4 regions of the Hymenobacter sp. APR13 genome follow, and region 2 is predicted to be linked to each of the others. Evidence: riboswitches for the same ligand, from Rfam matches in the RefSeq annotation. Region 2 holds a riboswitch; each other region holds the start of a gene.
What was found. Region 2 has a riboswitch for S-adenosylmethionine ahead of metH (methionine synthase). Riboswitches for the same ligand answer to the same signal wherever they lie in the genome.

Region 1 (3,656 bases), 800 kb from region 2:
ACCTGACTGCTAAGGTGCAGGAGGCCACACCTACGTCTAGCGCACCGGCAACAGCGCCATTCGAAAGGCCTGAAAACACAAAAAGCCCTTCCGCACGGGGCAGAAGGGCTTTTTGTGTTTTCAGACGGCTTTTTCAAACCGGTTGCAGGAGCTTACTCCTTCTCAAGGCGCAGCTCAGCACCGGCGGCGCTTTTCAGCGTCAGCTTGTCGTCGGTGAGGGTTACCACGTTGAACGTGTTGCTCTGGGCAGCGCCATCGGGGGTCATGGTGATGGTTTTACCGGGCTGGTCGAACGTGTATTTGCCGTTTACGGCACCAGCGGGCGAGGTCATGTTGTACTGGCCGTTGGCGAAGAAGGTGATGCGCTCATCTTCCTGGGCATCGGTCTGCTTTACTTTGTCGCCGGCGGCGCTCAGTTCTTTATCTGTTTTCCAGACTTTGCTTTGCGTGCCGTAGAGCATGTTTACGCCTTCTACTTTACCTTCCTTGCTGCCACACGAGGCGGCAAACAACGACACAAGCATCAGGAGGCTGGCCAGGTAGCGGAACGGATGGGAGAGAGTTTTCATGGAATTCCGTGAAATGGTTGAGAGATGAAAAGCGTGTTTTGCCTGAGCCGAAGGGTGCCGGCCGACCACTGGCAACCCCAGTGTTGCGCTTCTTACGGGAGGTTGCGGCAAGATGTTTACAGCTGATATATATGGCCTGATAACTTATTGCGGATCTTGGCGTAAGAAGCCACACGACAGGCCCTGAAGCTGGTAGTCGGCTCTTTTCCCACTCTTCCAACCCAACGCACGACTATGGGACTCTTTGATTTTCTCTCGAACGAAGGCGAAAAAAAACCCGTTGAACCCGTTAAGCCCGCTGCTACCGGCGACACCGACTTCTTCGGCAATGCCAACGCCGCCGCCGGCGAAACCTACACGGTAGTAAGCGGCGACTCGCTCTCCAAAATTGCCCGCAACCACTACGGCGACGGCACCAAATGGAAGCAGATCTACGAAGCCAACAAGGCCATCATCGGCGCCGACCCCGACAAAATCGAAATCGGCCAGGTACTGACCCTGCCCAAAGAATAGCCGTTTCCTTTTCCAGGAAATGTACTAAAAGCCGCCTTGCAAAGGGCGGCTTTTTTTGTGTCTTTCCCTGGCACTTTGGCCGCTGGGCAGGCTGGTTTCGCCCCCGAAAACCGACTGGCCAGCGGCGGCATTTTCAGCTACCACCACCGCTGCAGCGGCAGTAGCCGGGGCCTTTTCGGCCGCTTACAGAAGCCGGCAACTCCGATTAGCCGAATAAGCCATCAATCATACAAATCAAATTATCAGATACATACACACAACCTCCACTACAGATACAGCCATCAGGAGCGCGCAAACGGCGTTCTTTTGCTTGCGCCAAAAAAAATAACCGGCAGCTGTTGCAGATATCAAAACTACGCCTATACCTTTGCAACACCAACCCGGTACTCCCCCGCTCGCGGCGGGGAAGTTTTCATAGGATTTATACAGAAGTGGCGAGAGAATAGGCTCCCCGACCCACTGGCAACCTTCGACCGCGCGAAAGGTGCCAATTCCTACCCGACCAGCCATCCGGCGGCGGGGCATATAACCTCGGAGTACCATGGAAAACACCCTCGCTTTCGCCCCCCAATACCCCACCGCTTCGGCCGCCTTCGGGCCTGCTGCTTCGCCGTGGGGTTTGCGCGTTTCTGCGGCTACGGCCCTAGTTGCCGGCCGAATGCGAATGCGCGGCTGTTGCGGCGCGTGTTGTTGCTGTTGCTAGCCTGAATCCGGCTACGCAGCCCCCCCCTCCCCCTCCTGCACACCTGACCGGTACCGGCCTGCCCTGGCCCCCGGCTCCCTCCTTTGCTTTGGCCTAGCCGGTTCCGTGCGCGGTTCGGCTGGTTCGGCAGAGGACTCTGCTACGCTTCGGCGCGGCATTTCAGCGGTCTACGCTCCCCTTTCCCATACCAAACGCCTTCCAAATCAGCCCTGCCATGTCCACGCAGAACCTCCACTTCGAGACCCTTCAGCTCCACGCCGGCCAGCAGCCCGACCCCGTTACCGGTTCGCGCGCCGTGCCCATTCACCAGACCACCAGCTACGTGTTCAAGAACGCCGAGCACGGCGCCAACCTGTTTGCGCTGAAGGAGTTCGGCAACATCTACACCCGCCTGATGAACCCCACCACCGACGTGTTCGAGCAGCGCGTGGCGGCCTTGGAAGGCGGCGTGGCGGCCTTGGCGGTATCGTCGGGGCAGGCGGCGCAATTCATTGCCCTCAACAACATCCTGCAGGCCGGCGACAACTTCGTGAGCACCACGCACCTGTATGGTGGCACCTACAACCAGTTCAAGGTGGCCTTCAAGCGCCTGGGCATTGAGGTGCGCTTCGCCGACGGCGACCAGCCCGCCAAGTTTGAGGCCCTGATTGACGAGAACACCAAGGCCATTTACCTGGAAACCATCGGCAACCCCAGCTTCAGCATCCCCGATTTTGAGGCTATTGCCGCCATTGCCCGCAAGCACGACCTGCCGCTCATCGTGGACAACACCTTTGGGGCGGGCGGTTACCTGTTCCGGCCGCTGGAGCACGGCGCCAGCATCGTGGTGGAATCAGCTACCAAGTGGATTGGCGGCCACGGCACCAGCGTGGGCGGCGTGATTGTGGACGGCGGCACCTACGACTTCGGCAACGGCAAGTTCCCGCAGTTCACCGAGCCGTCCGACGGCTACCACGGGCTGGTGTTCAACGACGTATTCGGCAAAAACGGGCCGTTCGGCAACATTGCTTTCATCATCCGGGCCCGGGTGGAAGGCCTGCGCGACTTTGGTCCGTCGCAGAGTCCGTTCAACTCTTTCCTGCTGCTGCAGGGCCTCGAAACGCTGAGTCTGCGGGTGGAGCGCACCGTGGAAAACGCCCTGCGCGTGGCTACGTGGCTGGAGCAGCACCCGCAGGTGGAAGCCGTGAACTACCCCGGTCTGCCGAGCAGCCCCTACCACCAACTGGCCCAGAAATACCTGAAGCGCGGCTACGGCGGCGTGCTCACCTTCGCCATCAAAGGCAGCAAGGAAACCGCCACCCAGTTCATCGACAACCTGAAGCTGGTAAGCCACTTGGCCAACGTCGGCGACGCCAAAACGCTCATCATCCAGCCCTCGGCCACCACGCACCAGCAGCTTTCCGACGCCGAGCAGCGCGCCGCCGGCGTAACGCCCACGCTGCTACGCCTGTCGGTGGGCATCGAGCACTTCGACGATATCCGGGCCGACTTGCAGCAGGCCTTCGACGCCGTGCGCAACGCCGCCACGCCAGACCCCAAAGAAACTACGCTGCTGCCCGAGCCGCAGCCCGAACATGCCGCACCGCTGGAGGTGTAAGTGAGAGTGGGGTTATGGGCGGGCTGTTTTGAGAGGGCAGCCCGCCCCGCCTCCAGCCTCGCGGCACGCGGGCAGGACGTCGGTTTTTTTGTGAGAGAGGAAACCGATACTCCCTGCCCGCCCATGGCCGGGGCTGAGCCGGCACTACCGGCTCAGCCTGCGGGCTATGGATATTCTCACGGCCCTGATGGCCGATTTGCACCGTCAGGCTTCGGCTTGGCATACGCGCCGCAGGCGGGCAGCCGGTGCGCCACTTGCGCCAATTGGCGGCCAC
Region 2 (3,656 bases):
GCCAGCAGCCGCACCGAGTCGATGCCCTGCTGCACCAGGTAGCGGCGCACCACCCGGGCCCGCTGCTGGGAGAGGCGCAGGTTCAGGTGGGCCTCGCCCACGTTATCGGTGTGGCCGGCCACTTCCAGGCGCAGGCCGGGCTGGCGGCGCAGCGTCTGGGCCAGCTCGTTGAGCGTAGGAAGGCTGGAGGGCAGCAGCTCCGCTGTGCTTTGGGCGAAGTACAGGTTGGGCAGCGTGACGGCCGCGCCCCTGGCCAGGTTGCCCAGCTCCGCCAGCGCCGGCGGGTCGTTTTTAGGCGGAAGCGGCCGGGCGACCCCGACGGACCGGGGAGCCGGCTTCGCCGGGGCGGCGGGGCGGGGCTTGGGCAGTGGGGCGGACGCGGGGCGCGGGCGGTAGCCGATGACCAGAGCCGCTTTGGCGGGCACAGACGTGATACGGGCCCGCCGGGCGGCCATAAAAGCGGCCGTGTCGGCGGCGGTAGCGAGCTTAACCCGCACTGGCCGCGCCGACCAGAGGTAGCTCATTGGAATGGGCTGAATGTTGGACTGCCCGCCGAAGAAATCCGTTATCGACGCGTCGGGCCGCTGCCAGGCCAGCAGCAGCCGGGAGTCCAGCGCGTTCTGGTAGTACTCCACCCGCAGCGCGTAGCGCTTCCCGGCCTCCAGCCGCACGCGGGCTTGGCCCTTGGTAAAGTGCTGGTCGCGCCAGGAGTCGAACAGCAGCTGGTTGTCCAGCCACATCCGCACGCCGTCGTCCACGGTCAGGTGCAGCACGTACTGGCCCGTCACGGGCGCTTCCAGAAAACCCGTCCAGCGCACCGAGAAATGCTCGGCCGGTACGCCCGGGGCGGGCGGCAATTTGCGCCACTCAAAATCCAGCTGGTTGTCAATGCGCGTCAGTACGGCCCGCTCGAAATTCTGCCCCCGGTAATACGTGCCCGTCAGGCCGCGCGGCGTCAGGGTTTGAGCGGGGCTGAGGAGCGGAGCCAGGAGCAGGGCGGCAACCCCGGCGGCGTAGGATAGTGGTAGCATGATAAAAGAGTAAGTGATATGCAAGACTCAAACCAGGCAAACCGCCTCTCATTTCAACGAAGAATTCAACGCCTCATTGTGCCCATTTCACCAAACGCTCCGCACTGCCAACGCGGCCCGTTGCAATTCCTGGGTTTCCGGTTGTATCTTCGCTGCGTTACTTATCCAGAAAGACCGAGGGATTGGGCCCGATGACGTCTTAGCAACCTGAAATAAAACAAGGTGCTAATTCCCTTTTCAGGGCCTTTGCGGGCGCTGGAAGAAGATAAGAACAGGATTCGCGTCCCGCGCGGCTCTTTCTGGATAGGCACTTTTTGCTGCTGATTTTCTTTAGAAGAGCCGATATGCCGACCGTCCTCCCTGCCCCCGCCACTACGTCCCCCCTCCACGACATCCTGCGTCAGCGCGTGCTGATTCTCGACGGCGCCATGGGCACCATGATCCAGCGCCACACGCTCACGGAGGAGGATTTCCGGGGCACGCGCTTCGCCGACCACCCCAAGCCCCTGCGCGGCAACAACGACCTGCTCAGCCTCACCCGCCCCGACATCATCCGGGGCATTCACGACGAGTACTTCGCCGCCGGGGCCGACATGGTGGAAACCAACACCTTCAGCGGCACCACCATCGCCCAGGCCGACTACGCGCTGGAGCACATTGTATATGAGCTGAACTACGAGTCGGCGCGGCTGGCGCGGGAGTCGGCGGATGCCTTTACGGCCCTCACGCCCGACAAGCCGCGCTTCGTGGCGGGGGCCGTGGGGCCCACCAACCGCACCGCCAGCCTCTCGCCCGACGTGAACCGCCCCGGTTTCCGGGCCGTGACGTTCGATGAGCTGGCCACCGCCTACCTGGAGCAGGTGCGCGGCCTCGTGGACGGCGGCTCCGACGCGCTGCTCATCGAAACCATCTTCGACACGCTCAACGCCAAGGCCGCCCTGTTCGCGGTGCAGAAGTTCTTTGACGAGGGCGGCAAAGTGGTGCCCGTCATGATTTCGGGTACGATAACCGATGCCTCGGGCCGCACCCTGAGCGGGCAGACGGTGGAGGCGTTCTGGAACTCCATCCGCCATTTGCCGCTGCTGAGCGTGGGGTTGAACTGCGCCCTCGGCGCCGACCAGCTCAAAGTATACATCAAGGAGCTGAGCCGCATTGCCGACGTACACATTTCGGCCTACCCCAACGCCGGCTTGCCCAACGCCTTTGGCGGCTACGATGAGTCGGCCCAGGAATTTGCGGGCGTAGTGGAGGGCTACCTGGCCGACGGCCTCGTGACGGTGGTGGGCGGCTGCTGCGGCACCACGCCCCAGCACATCGGCGAGCTGGCCCGCCTGGCCGAAAAGTACGCGCCGCGCCTCTTACCGGAAGTGCCCAGAGCCACCCGTCTGAGCGGCCTGGAACCGTTTGGCGTGTACCCCGACAGCCTGTTCGTGAACGTAGGCGAGCGGTGCAACGTGACCGGCAGCCGCGCCTTCGCCCGCCTCATCCGCACCGGCAACTACGAGGCAGCCCTGCAGGTAGCCCGCGACCAGGTGGAAGGCGGCGCGCAGGTTATCGACGTGAACATGGACGAGGGTATGCTCGACTCGGAGCAGGCCATGACCACGTTCCTGAACCTGATTGCCTCGGAGCCCGACATTTCGCGGGTGCCCGTCATGATTGACTCCTCGAAGTGGAGCGTGCTGGAAGCCGGCCTCAAGTGCGTGCAGGGCAAGAGCATCGTCAACTCCATTTCCCTGAAGGAAGGTGAGGAGGTGTTCCGGCAACGGGCCCGCACCGTGCGCCAGTACGGCGCGGCCGTGGTGGTCATGGCCTTCGACGAGAACGGCCAGGCCGACAACTACGAGAAGCGCATCGAAATCTGCCGGCGCAGCTACGACATCCTAGTGAACGAAGTCGGTTTCCCGGCCGAGGACATCATTTTCGACCCCAATATCCTGACGGTGGGCACCGGCATGGAGGAGCACCGCAACTACGCGCTGGACTTCATCGAGGCGGTCCGCTGGATCAAGCAGAACTTGCCCGGTGCCCTCACCAGCGGCGGTGTTTCGAACATCAGCTTCTCGTTCCGCGGCAACGACGTAGTGCGCGAGGCCATGCACTCGGCCTTCCTCTACCACGCCATCCGCGCCGGCCTGGACATGGGCATCGTGAACCCCAGCCAGTTGGCCGTGTACGACGAGGTGCCGCAGGACCTGCTGGAGCTGGTGGAAGACGTGCTGCTCAACCGCCGCCCCGACGCCACCGAACGCCTCGTGGACTTCGCCGACACGGTGAAGCAGAAAGACAAAGTGGAAGTGGTAGCCGACGCCTGGCGCAGCCTGCCGGTGAAGGAGCGCCTGCAACACGCCTTGGTGAAAGGCATTACCGAGTTCATCGACCAGGATACCGAGGAAGTGCGGCAGCTGGTAGGCCGCCCGCTGGAGGTGATTGAAGGCCCGCTGATGGCCGGCATGAACGTGGTCGGCGACCTGTTCGGGGCCGGCAAGATGTTCCTGCCCCAGGTAGTGAAATCGGCCCGGGTGATGAAGAAGGCGGTGGCCTACCTGGAGCCTTACCTGCTGGCCGACAAGCAGAGCGGCGACCGGCAGACGGCCGGTAAAATCCTGCTGGCTACGGTGAAAG
Region 3 (3,656 bases), 2.1 Mb from region 2:
CCGCCCTCTACGGCCATGACGTGCGCAGCTTCCCGGAGCGGCTCTACCTGCTGCACATCTTCCAGCTGGCCTTCAGCAGCCAGCACACCCGCCGCGAAACCTACTGCCAGCTCGCCGCCTGGCCCGAAACGCAGCAAACCGTCACTGCCGAAACCTTCGACTGGCGCACGTTCCAGCAGGAGTACCGCGACTACATCGACTTGGCCAAGCTGGCCCAGCTGGTGCCCGTCATCGGGGCCGCCGTGGGGGCCGTGGCCAACTACCGCCTGCTGGCCCAGCTCGGCGACACGGCCATCATGTGCTACCGCCTGCGCTGGTTTGCCGAGCACGGCCGCATTGCCGGTGAGGCGGATTCCGCAAAGTAGGGTGTCATTCCGAGCAAAGCGAGGAATCTGGGTAACCACGCATGCTACAGCATCACCCAGATTCCTCGCTTCGCTCGGAATGACACAAAAAAACAGCCCTGACGTTACCGTCAGGGCTGGTTTTTTTTGGTGGCAGGAAAGCTTAGCCTTTGGCCTGCTTGGGGCCCTGGTGGGCTTTGCGCTTGGCCATGCGGTCAGACTGCAGCTGGGTGTACTTGGCGTACTGGTCGGCGCTCAGGATTTGCTTGAGCTGGGCGTCGTACTGGGCTTTTTTGCCCTTCATGGCCTCATGGTGCTGGCGCTTGGTAGCGGGCGTGGTGCCGACCTGGGCTTTGTAGGCCTGCATTTCCTTGGCGCGGCTCAGGTGCAGCTGGCGCACCTGCTCAGTCTGGGCGGCCGACAGGCCGAGCTGCTTGGTGAGGCTCTTGGCGGCGTGGTCGGCGCGCTGCTCGGGCGTTTTGGCGGCTTTGTCGCCTTTCATGCGGTGCTGGCCGTGAGGCGCTTTGGCGGGCAGCGTCTGGGCCGAAACGGCGGCGGCAGAAAACGAGAAAGCGGCGAGGATGACGAGGAACTTCTTCATGGCTATGATTGGAAAATTTATGACGGGTGAAAGAAGCCCGCTGCCGTCCGGACTGGCGGCCGGGCTTCTGCAAGGTCATTTGCAACTCCGGTGCCAGTTTTCGGTGCCAAGGCTAAAAACTGGCCTCTTGAAAAATTTAAATTTTTCGGTTAAACCTTCGTTTGCGGGCTCGGTCGCGGGTTTTTATCGGGGCTGACGCCTTGGAATCGGCCGGTTCCAGCACTGGCGGGCGAAGGCCGTGGCCCCGGCTTCGGGCTGGCGGAGGCGGGCAGCCAGGGGCGAGGAAAGAACCGCCAGTCGCAACAAAATGGGGCGGTTGGGGCTTTGTACAGTCCGGGTTGCGGGGGCAGCAATCCGGTTTTACCTTTGCCCTATCAATTCTTTCTAGCCCGAAGGATTGTTTTTATACAGAGGCGCTGAGAGACAGGCTCGATGAAGCGTCGGCAACCACCCGGAACCCTCCGGAACGGTGCCAATTCCTGACCATATAAAAACAAGTTGCCGTGGACGCTTCCAACAACCTCCTGCATTCAACCTCCGCTTTTTTGGCTCCGGCTGCCGCGTTGCGGCTGGCGGGCCGGGGCTGTTGTTGCTGTTGTTGTCGGGCGTAGCTAGCCCCTTCTCTGTTTTCGCGGGTATGCGCCCGCCGGCGCTGCACGTCGGCCGGCTGCTGCACTGAGCGGCTTCGCGCCCGCACCTCCTCTTTTTCTCGGATTGTCGCCCGATGGCCAGGCCGGGTGCAGGCTTTGCGCTCCGTTTGGCGGCCTGCGGTGGCTGCTGATTCGTTCGTTGCGCGGTTTGCGGGCGGTGTAATCGGCTAGGCCGGACTTCCGTTCCTGCGTTGTTTTTTCCCGGGAGCCGGTGGCGTTGCGCTTCTGCCGGCGCCGTTTCGTTTTTCATTTTCCGTCTTTTTGCTTCTGACTGTGTCATCCCTCCAAAAGCCCATAGGTATCTATTTCGAGCACCCCGAGTGGTTCAAGCCCCTGTTTGCGGAGCTGGACCGCCGCGGCCTGCCCTACGAGAAAATCGACGCCGCGCATCACCTGTTCAACCCCTCGGAAAGGGAAAGCCGCTACAGCCTCGTGGTGAACCGCATGAGCTCGTCGGCGTACCTGCGCGGGCATGGGCAGGGTATCTTCCACACGGCCGGCTACGCCACGCATCTGGAGCGCATCGGTACGCGCATCATCAACGGCTCGGCGGCCACGGCCATCGAGACCAACAAGGCACGGCAGCTGTCCTTGTTTGAGTCGCTGGGGCTAAAATATCCGGCTTCGCGGGTCATCAACCACGCCTCGCGGGCCGCGGATGCCGCGCGCGAGCTGCGCTTTCCGGTGGTGGTGAAGGTGAACATCGGCGGCAGCGGCGCGGGCATCATCCGCTTCGATACGCCGGAAGGCCTGCAAGCCGCCGTCGACAACAACCAGATTGACCTGGGCATCGACCAGACGGCGCTGGTGCAGGAGTACGTGACGCCCCGCGGCGGCCACATTCACCGCGTGGAAACGCTCAATGGCAAGTTTCTCTACGCCATGAAGGTGTACACCACCGGCGAGAGCTTCAACCTGTGCCCGGCCGAAATCTGCCAGATTCCGGAAGAGCAGTCGGCCGAGTTCTGCCTGACGGAAGCCCCGAAAAAGGGAATCCAGGTAGAGGCCTTCACGCCACCCGCCGAGGTGATTGAAGCCGTGGAGCGCATCGTGGCCGCCGCCAAAATCGACGTGGGCGGCATCGAATACTTGCTTGATGACCGCACCGGCGACGTGCTGTTCTACGACATCAACGCCCTGTCCAACTTCGTGGCCGACGCCGTGAACGTGGTCGGCTTCGACCCCTACGCCCGCTTCGTGGACTACCTGGAATCGCAGCTGCCGGTGACGGCGGTGGCTCAGGAGGGAGTGGCCACGGCATAGGCCGACGATTCATTCAAGCAAACAATCAGAACGTCATGCTGAGCTTGCCGAAGCATCTCGCGTGCTGACGCCGGATTACTATCACAACGTCAGCACGCGAGATGCTTCGGCAAGCTCAGCATGACGTTCTACTCAACTCAACGAACCATGAAATTTGGCTATTGGATGCCCGTTTTCGGGGGCTGGCTGCGCAACGTCGAGGACGAGCAGATGCCCACCGACTGGAGCTATGTGAAGCAGCTGGCGCAGCGCAGCGAGGCGTTGGGCTACGACCTCACGCTGATTGCGGAGCTGTACCTGAACGACATCAAAGGCACCGAGGCGCCTTCGCTGGAGGCCTGGAGCACGGCCGCCGCGCTGGCCGCTGTCACCGAGCAGCTGGAAATTATGGTGGCCGTGCGGCCCACCTTCCACAACCCCGCGCTGCTGGCCAAGCAGGCCGCCAACATCGATTTGATTGCGCCCGGGCGGTTGTCGCTGAACGTGGTATCGAGCTGGTGGAAGGATGAGGCCACCAAGTATGGCCTGCACTTCGAGCAGCACGACGACCGGTACGCCCGCACCCGCGAGTGGCTGGACGTGGTGACCAACGTGTGGAAGCAGGACCATTTCAGCTACGACGGCAAGTACTACCAGGTAGCCGACAACGTGCTGCAGCCCAAGCCCGCCAAAGCCCCATTCCTGTACGCCGGCGGCGAATCGGAAGCGGCCAAGGACCTCATTTCCACCCAGTGCGACGGTTACGTGATGCACGGCGACTCGCCGGAGCTGATTGGGGCCCGCATTGCGGATATGCGC
Region 4 (3,656 bases), 1.5 Mb from region 2:
CAGCGCCGCCAGCACGTCCAGCGACACGGATTCGGAGTCGTACAGCAGCCGCCCAATCAGGGTGCTCTTGCCGTCATCCACGCTCCCGCAGGTGATAAATCGAAGTAAGTCCACGGTTGTAATGTGAAGAATGTGGGTGAATGTGAGAAATGTGAAAAATGACTGTTCAGCGAAGTGGAATGAGTGGTGAGAAAGAGCAGCAGAGCGGCGCGTCATTGTGCCGGACGGTGCACCCTTTATTTCTCACATTCACCCACATTCGTCACATTTCACACATTTAGAAATATCCGTTCCGCTTGCGGTCTTCCATGCCGGCTTCGGAGATGTTGTCGTCGAGGCGGGTGGCGCCCCGCTCGCTTACTTTGGCCAGCAGCAGGTCCTGGATGATGTCTTCCACGGTGCGGGCGTCGCTTTCCACGGCGGCGGTGCAGGTGGAGTCGCCCACGGTGCGGAAGCGCACCTGCCGGGTCACGATTTCGTCTTCGTCATCGAGCTGCAAATGCTCGGTGAGGCCCAGCAGCTGGCCCGAGGGCAGCACCACGCAGGTACGCTCGTGGCCGAAGTAGATGTCGGGCAGCGGAATGTTTTCGCGCTGGATGTAGCGCCACACGTCCAGCTCCGTCCAGTTGGAAATCGGGAACACGCGCACGTTTTCGCCCTTCTGGATGCGGCCGTTGTAGATGTTCCAGAGCTCGGGGCGCTGGCGCTTGGGGTCCCACTGGCCAAATTCGTCGCGCACCGAGAAGATGCGCTCCTTGGCCCGGGCCTTTTCCTCGTCGCGGCGGGCCCCGCCGATGCAGGCGTCGAACTCAAACTCCTCGATTACCTCCAGCAGCGTGTAGGTCTGCAGCGGGTTGCGGCTGGGGTACTTGCCGCCCGGCTCACGCAGGCGCTGCCGCTTAATCGTATCCTCCACCTTGCGCACCACCAGCTTTTCGCCCAGCTGGGCGGCTAGCTGGTCGCGGTAGGCCAGCACCTCGGGGAAGTTGTGGCCGGTATCCACGTGCACCAGCGGGAAGGGGAAGCGGCCGGGGCGGAAGGCTTTCTCGGCCAAACGCGTGAGTACAATGGAATCCTTGCCGCCCGAAAACAGCAGGGCCGGCCGCTCAAACTGCCCCGCCACCTCCCGCAGGATGTGGATGGCTTCGGCTTCCAGCCGGTCGAGGTAATCGAAAGTGGTACTCATATTTGTCTGGATTTCAGTTCTGTTGTTGTCCGTCATGCTGAGCGCAGCCGAAGCATCTCTACCGCTTCGTTGTGGCGGTTCATTAACCCAAGGTTTAAACCCTGGGCTATGGAGCGGTTGACGTTGGAATCAACTTGATTAGCCAGCGGTAGAAATGCTTCGACTTCGCTCAGCATGACGTTCTTTTTTGCCGTGCTATCTGGCCGGAACCGGCTCCACCACCGGGTCGGGGCCGTCGTGATGCGCGGTGGCGTGCAGGCCGCACTCCTTGGCCGAAAGGTCTTCCCACCACCAGCGGCCGGCCCGGAAATCCTCGCCGGGCTTGATGGCGCGGGTGCAGGGGGCGCAGCCGATGCTCACGAAGCCCTGCTGGTGCAGCGGGTTCACCGGAATGCCCTCTTGCTGCACAAAGGCCAGCGCCTGCTCCCAGGTCCAGTCGAAGAGCGGGTGGATTTTTACGAGTTGGTGCGCCGCGTCCCACTCCACGGGGTCCATCGTCTGCCGGTTCTGCGACTGTTCGGCCCGGATGCCGGTCACCCAGGCCCCGCGGCCGGCCAGGGCCCGGTTCAGGGGCTCCACCTTGCGGATGTGGCAGCACTCCTTGCGGTTGTCCACGCTCTCGTAGAAGGAGTTCGGGCCTTTCTGCAGGAGCAGGTTTTCCAGGTCCTCGCGCTGCGGGGCGTACACCGCAATGGGCTTCTGGTAGCGGATCAGCGTCTTATTCCAGGTAGAGTAGGTTTCCTGGAAGTTGCGGCCGGTATCGAGGGTGAACACCTCAATGGGCAAGTTGTGGGCGAAAATCAGGTGGCTGATGATCTGGTCTTCCAGCCCGAACGAGGTGGAAAAAACGGCCTGACCGGGGAAGGTGTCGGCCACCAGACGCAGGCGCTCCAGGGCGGAGGCGGCCACTATGAGAGGGCGCAGGCGGTCCAGCAAGGCGTGGGCGGCCGGCGCAGCATCAGCTGCAGGCATAGCAGAAAGAGGGGAGGAGGAAGCCGCCCGATTGGGTCGCGGCATTCCGGCCGGAAGATGGTTTCGGCGAAAACGGCCTACGCAGCGGCGCAGCGCAGTTTTCAGCGAAACAGAAACGGGTGTGCGGTTCCCCTGGCCGACGGCGCAAATGCGCGCGTCAGCTCAGAAATAGGCGGCGCACAAACCAGAAAAATGGGAGCGTGCCTAGCCCTGACAACAGCCCATGCTCAGCATACCACAACATCCATGCTGTACAGCACAGAGGGTAGCAGAAGCGGCGGCGGTGTTGAACAAGGATTTCACGGCTTGTTGTTTTTATATGGTCAGGACTTGGCACCGTTTCGGAAGGTCCGCTGGTTGCCGGCGTTTCGTCGAGCCTGTCTCTCCACGCCTCTGTATAAAAACAATCCTTTCGGGGGGTAAAGAATTGGTAGTACAAAGGTAGAAGCGGAAATTTTACACTTCCAAATTATATTTCATTTACAAGGGCGCAGAGCTAATCTTTGCAGAGGTTATTTTATGGTTAAACTATTAAATTATAGATTTTTATGTGCAAATGGTAGCCGGTTGCAGCAGCTTGGTCCCGACCTGCCAGAACGGCGCAGCTAGAACCGGTAGCACCGTGCCAGTGCCTTTCCGCCCTATAGCGACCCTAGCCGAAGCGCCACTCTGGCCGGGCCCAGGAGCCGGCTCAATCCGTCGGAAATCAGGCTGGGGTTTTCCTGCCGTCACGGCCCACTCGTAGGTGGGGGCCAACCTTGGTAGCGGAAACTTCATGTAACCTACAGCCGCGCAACGTAGTCTTACAGGAGACACCTTGCCTTTCAACTATGCCTGCACTTCCTTCTTCCAAGCGCCTCCAAAACCAAGTAGCCCTCGTCACGGGCGGTAGCTCCGGCATTGGGGCCGGGGTGGCCCGAGCCCTGGCCGCCGAGGGTGCCCGGGTGTTTGTCAATTACTCGCACAGCGCCGACGATGCGGCCGAAGTGGTGCGTGAAATAGAGCAGGCCGGCGGCCAGGCCACAGTGCTGCAGGCCGATGTGAGCAAGGAAGAAGACGTGCTGCGCATGTTCGACCAGATCCGCGAGCAGGCCGGCACGCTGCATATCCTCATCAACAACTCCGGCATCCAGGACGATGCCCCGCTGCTGAACATGACGCTGGAGCAGTGGCAGAAAGTTATTGGCGTGAACCTGACCGGGCAGTTTTTGTGCGCCCGCGAGGCCGCCCGCGAGTTTGTGCGGCGCGGCCCGCAGCCGGAGATTTCCAAAGCCACCGGCAAAATCATCTGTATGAGTTCGGTGCACGAGGTTATTCCCTGGGCTGGGCACGTCAACTACGCCACCAGCAAGGGCGGTATCATGCAGTTGATGAAGACGATGGCCCAGGAACTGGCCCCGCACCGCATCCGGGTGAACAGCATCGGCCCCGGAGCCATTGCCACGCCCATCAACCTCTCGGCCCGCGACACGCCGCAGGAGGAGAAAGACCTGCTTAC

Region 1: it holds a riboswitch for S-adenosylmethionine, as region 2 does, so the genes downstream of both, N008_RS05635 (O-acetylhomoserine aminocarboxypropyltransferase/cysteine synthase family protein) here and metH (methionine synthase) in region 2, are expected to answer to the same signal.
Region 3: it holds a riboswitch for S-adenosylmethionine, as region 2 does, so the genes downstream of both, N008_RS00250 (RimK family alpha-L-glutamate ligase) here and metH (methionine synthase) in region 2, are expected to answer to the same signal.
Region 4: it holds a riboswitch for S-adenosylmethionine, as region 2 does, so the genes downstream of both, N008_RS15180 (phosphoadenylyl-sulfate reductase) here and metH (methionine synthase) in region 2, are expected to answer to the same signal.

The regions. Positions count from the first base shown of each region.
Region 1 is NZ_CP006587.1:1,335,412-1,339,067, forward strand. It holds gene N008_RS21355 (lipocalin family protein) at 153-569, opposite strand; gene N008_RS05630 (LysM peptidoglycan-binding domain-containing protein) at 804-1,082, shown strand; SAM riboswitch class I at 1,501-1,614, shown strand; gene N008_RS05635 (O-acetylhomoserine aminocarboxypropyltransferase/cysteine synthase family protein) at 2,000-3,382, shown strand.
Region 2 is NZ_CP006587.1:2,130,667-2,134,322, forward strand. It holds gene N008_RS21510 (PA14 domain-containing protein) at 1-1,031, opposite strand, end outside; SAM riboswitch class I at 1,190-1,303, shown strand; gene metH (methionine synthase) at 1,376-3,656, shown strand, end outside.
Region 3 is NZ_CP006587.1:69,404-73,059, reverse strand. It holds gene N008_RS00260 (EcsC family protein) at 1-365, shown strand, start outside; gene N008_RS00255 (hypothetical protein) at 508-945, opposite strand; SAM riboswitch class I at 1,346-1,439, shown strand; gene N008_RS00250 (RimK family alpha-L-glutamate ligase) at 1,869-2,858, shown strand; gene N008_RS00245 (LLM class flavin-dependent oxidoreductase) at 3,006-3,656, shown strand, end outside.
Region 4 is NZ_CP006587.1:3,632,439-3,636,094, forward strand. It holds gene N008_RS15170 (sulfate adenylyltransferase subunit 1) at 1-114, opposite strand, end outside; gene cysD (sulfate adenylyltransferase subunit CysD) at 278-1,222, opposite strand; gene N008_RS15180 (phosphoadenylyl-sulfate reductase) at 1,382-2,158, opposite strand; SAM riboswitch class I at 2,471-2,562, opposite strand; gene N008_RS15185 (SDR family oxidoreductase) at 2,989-3,656, shown strand, end outside.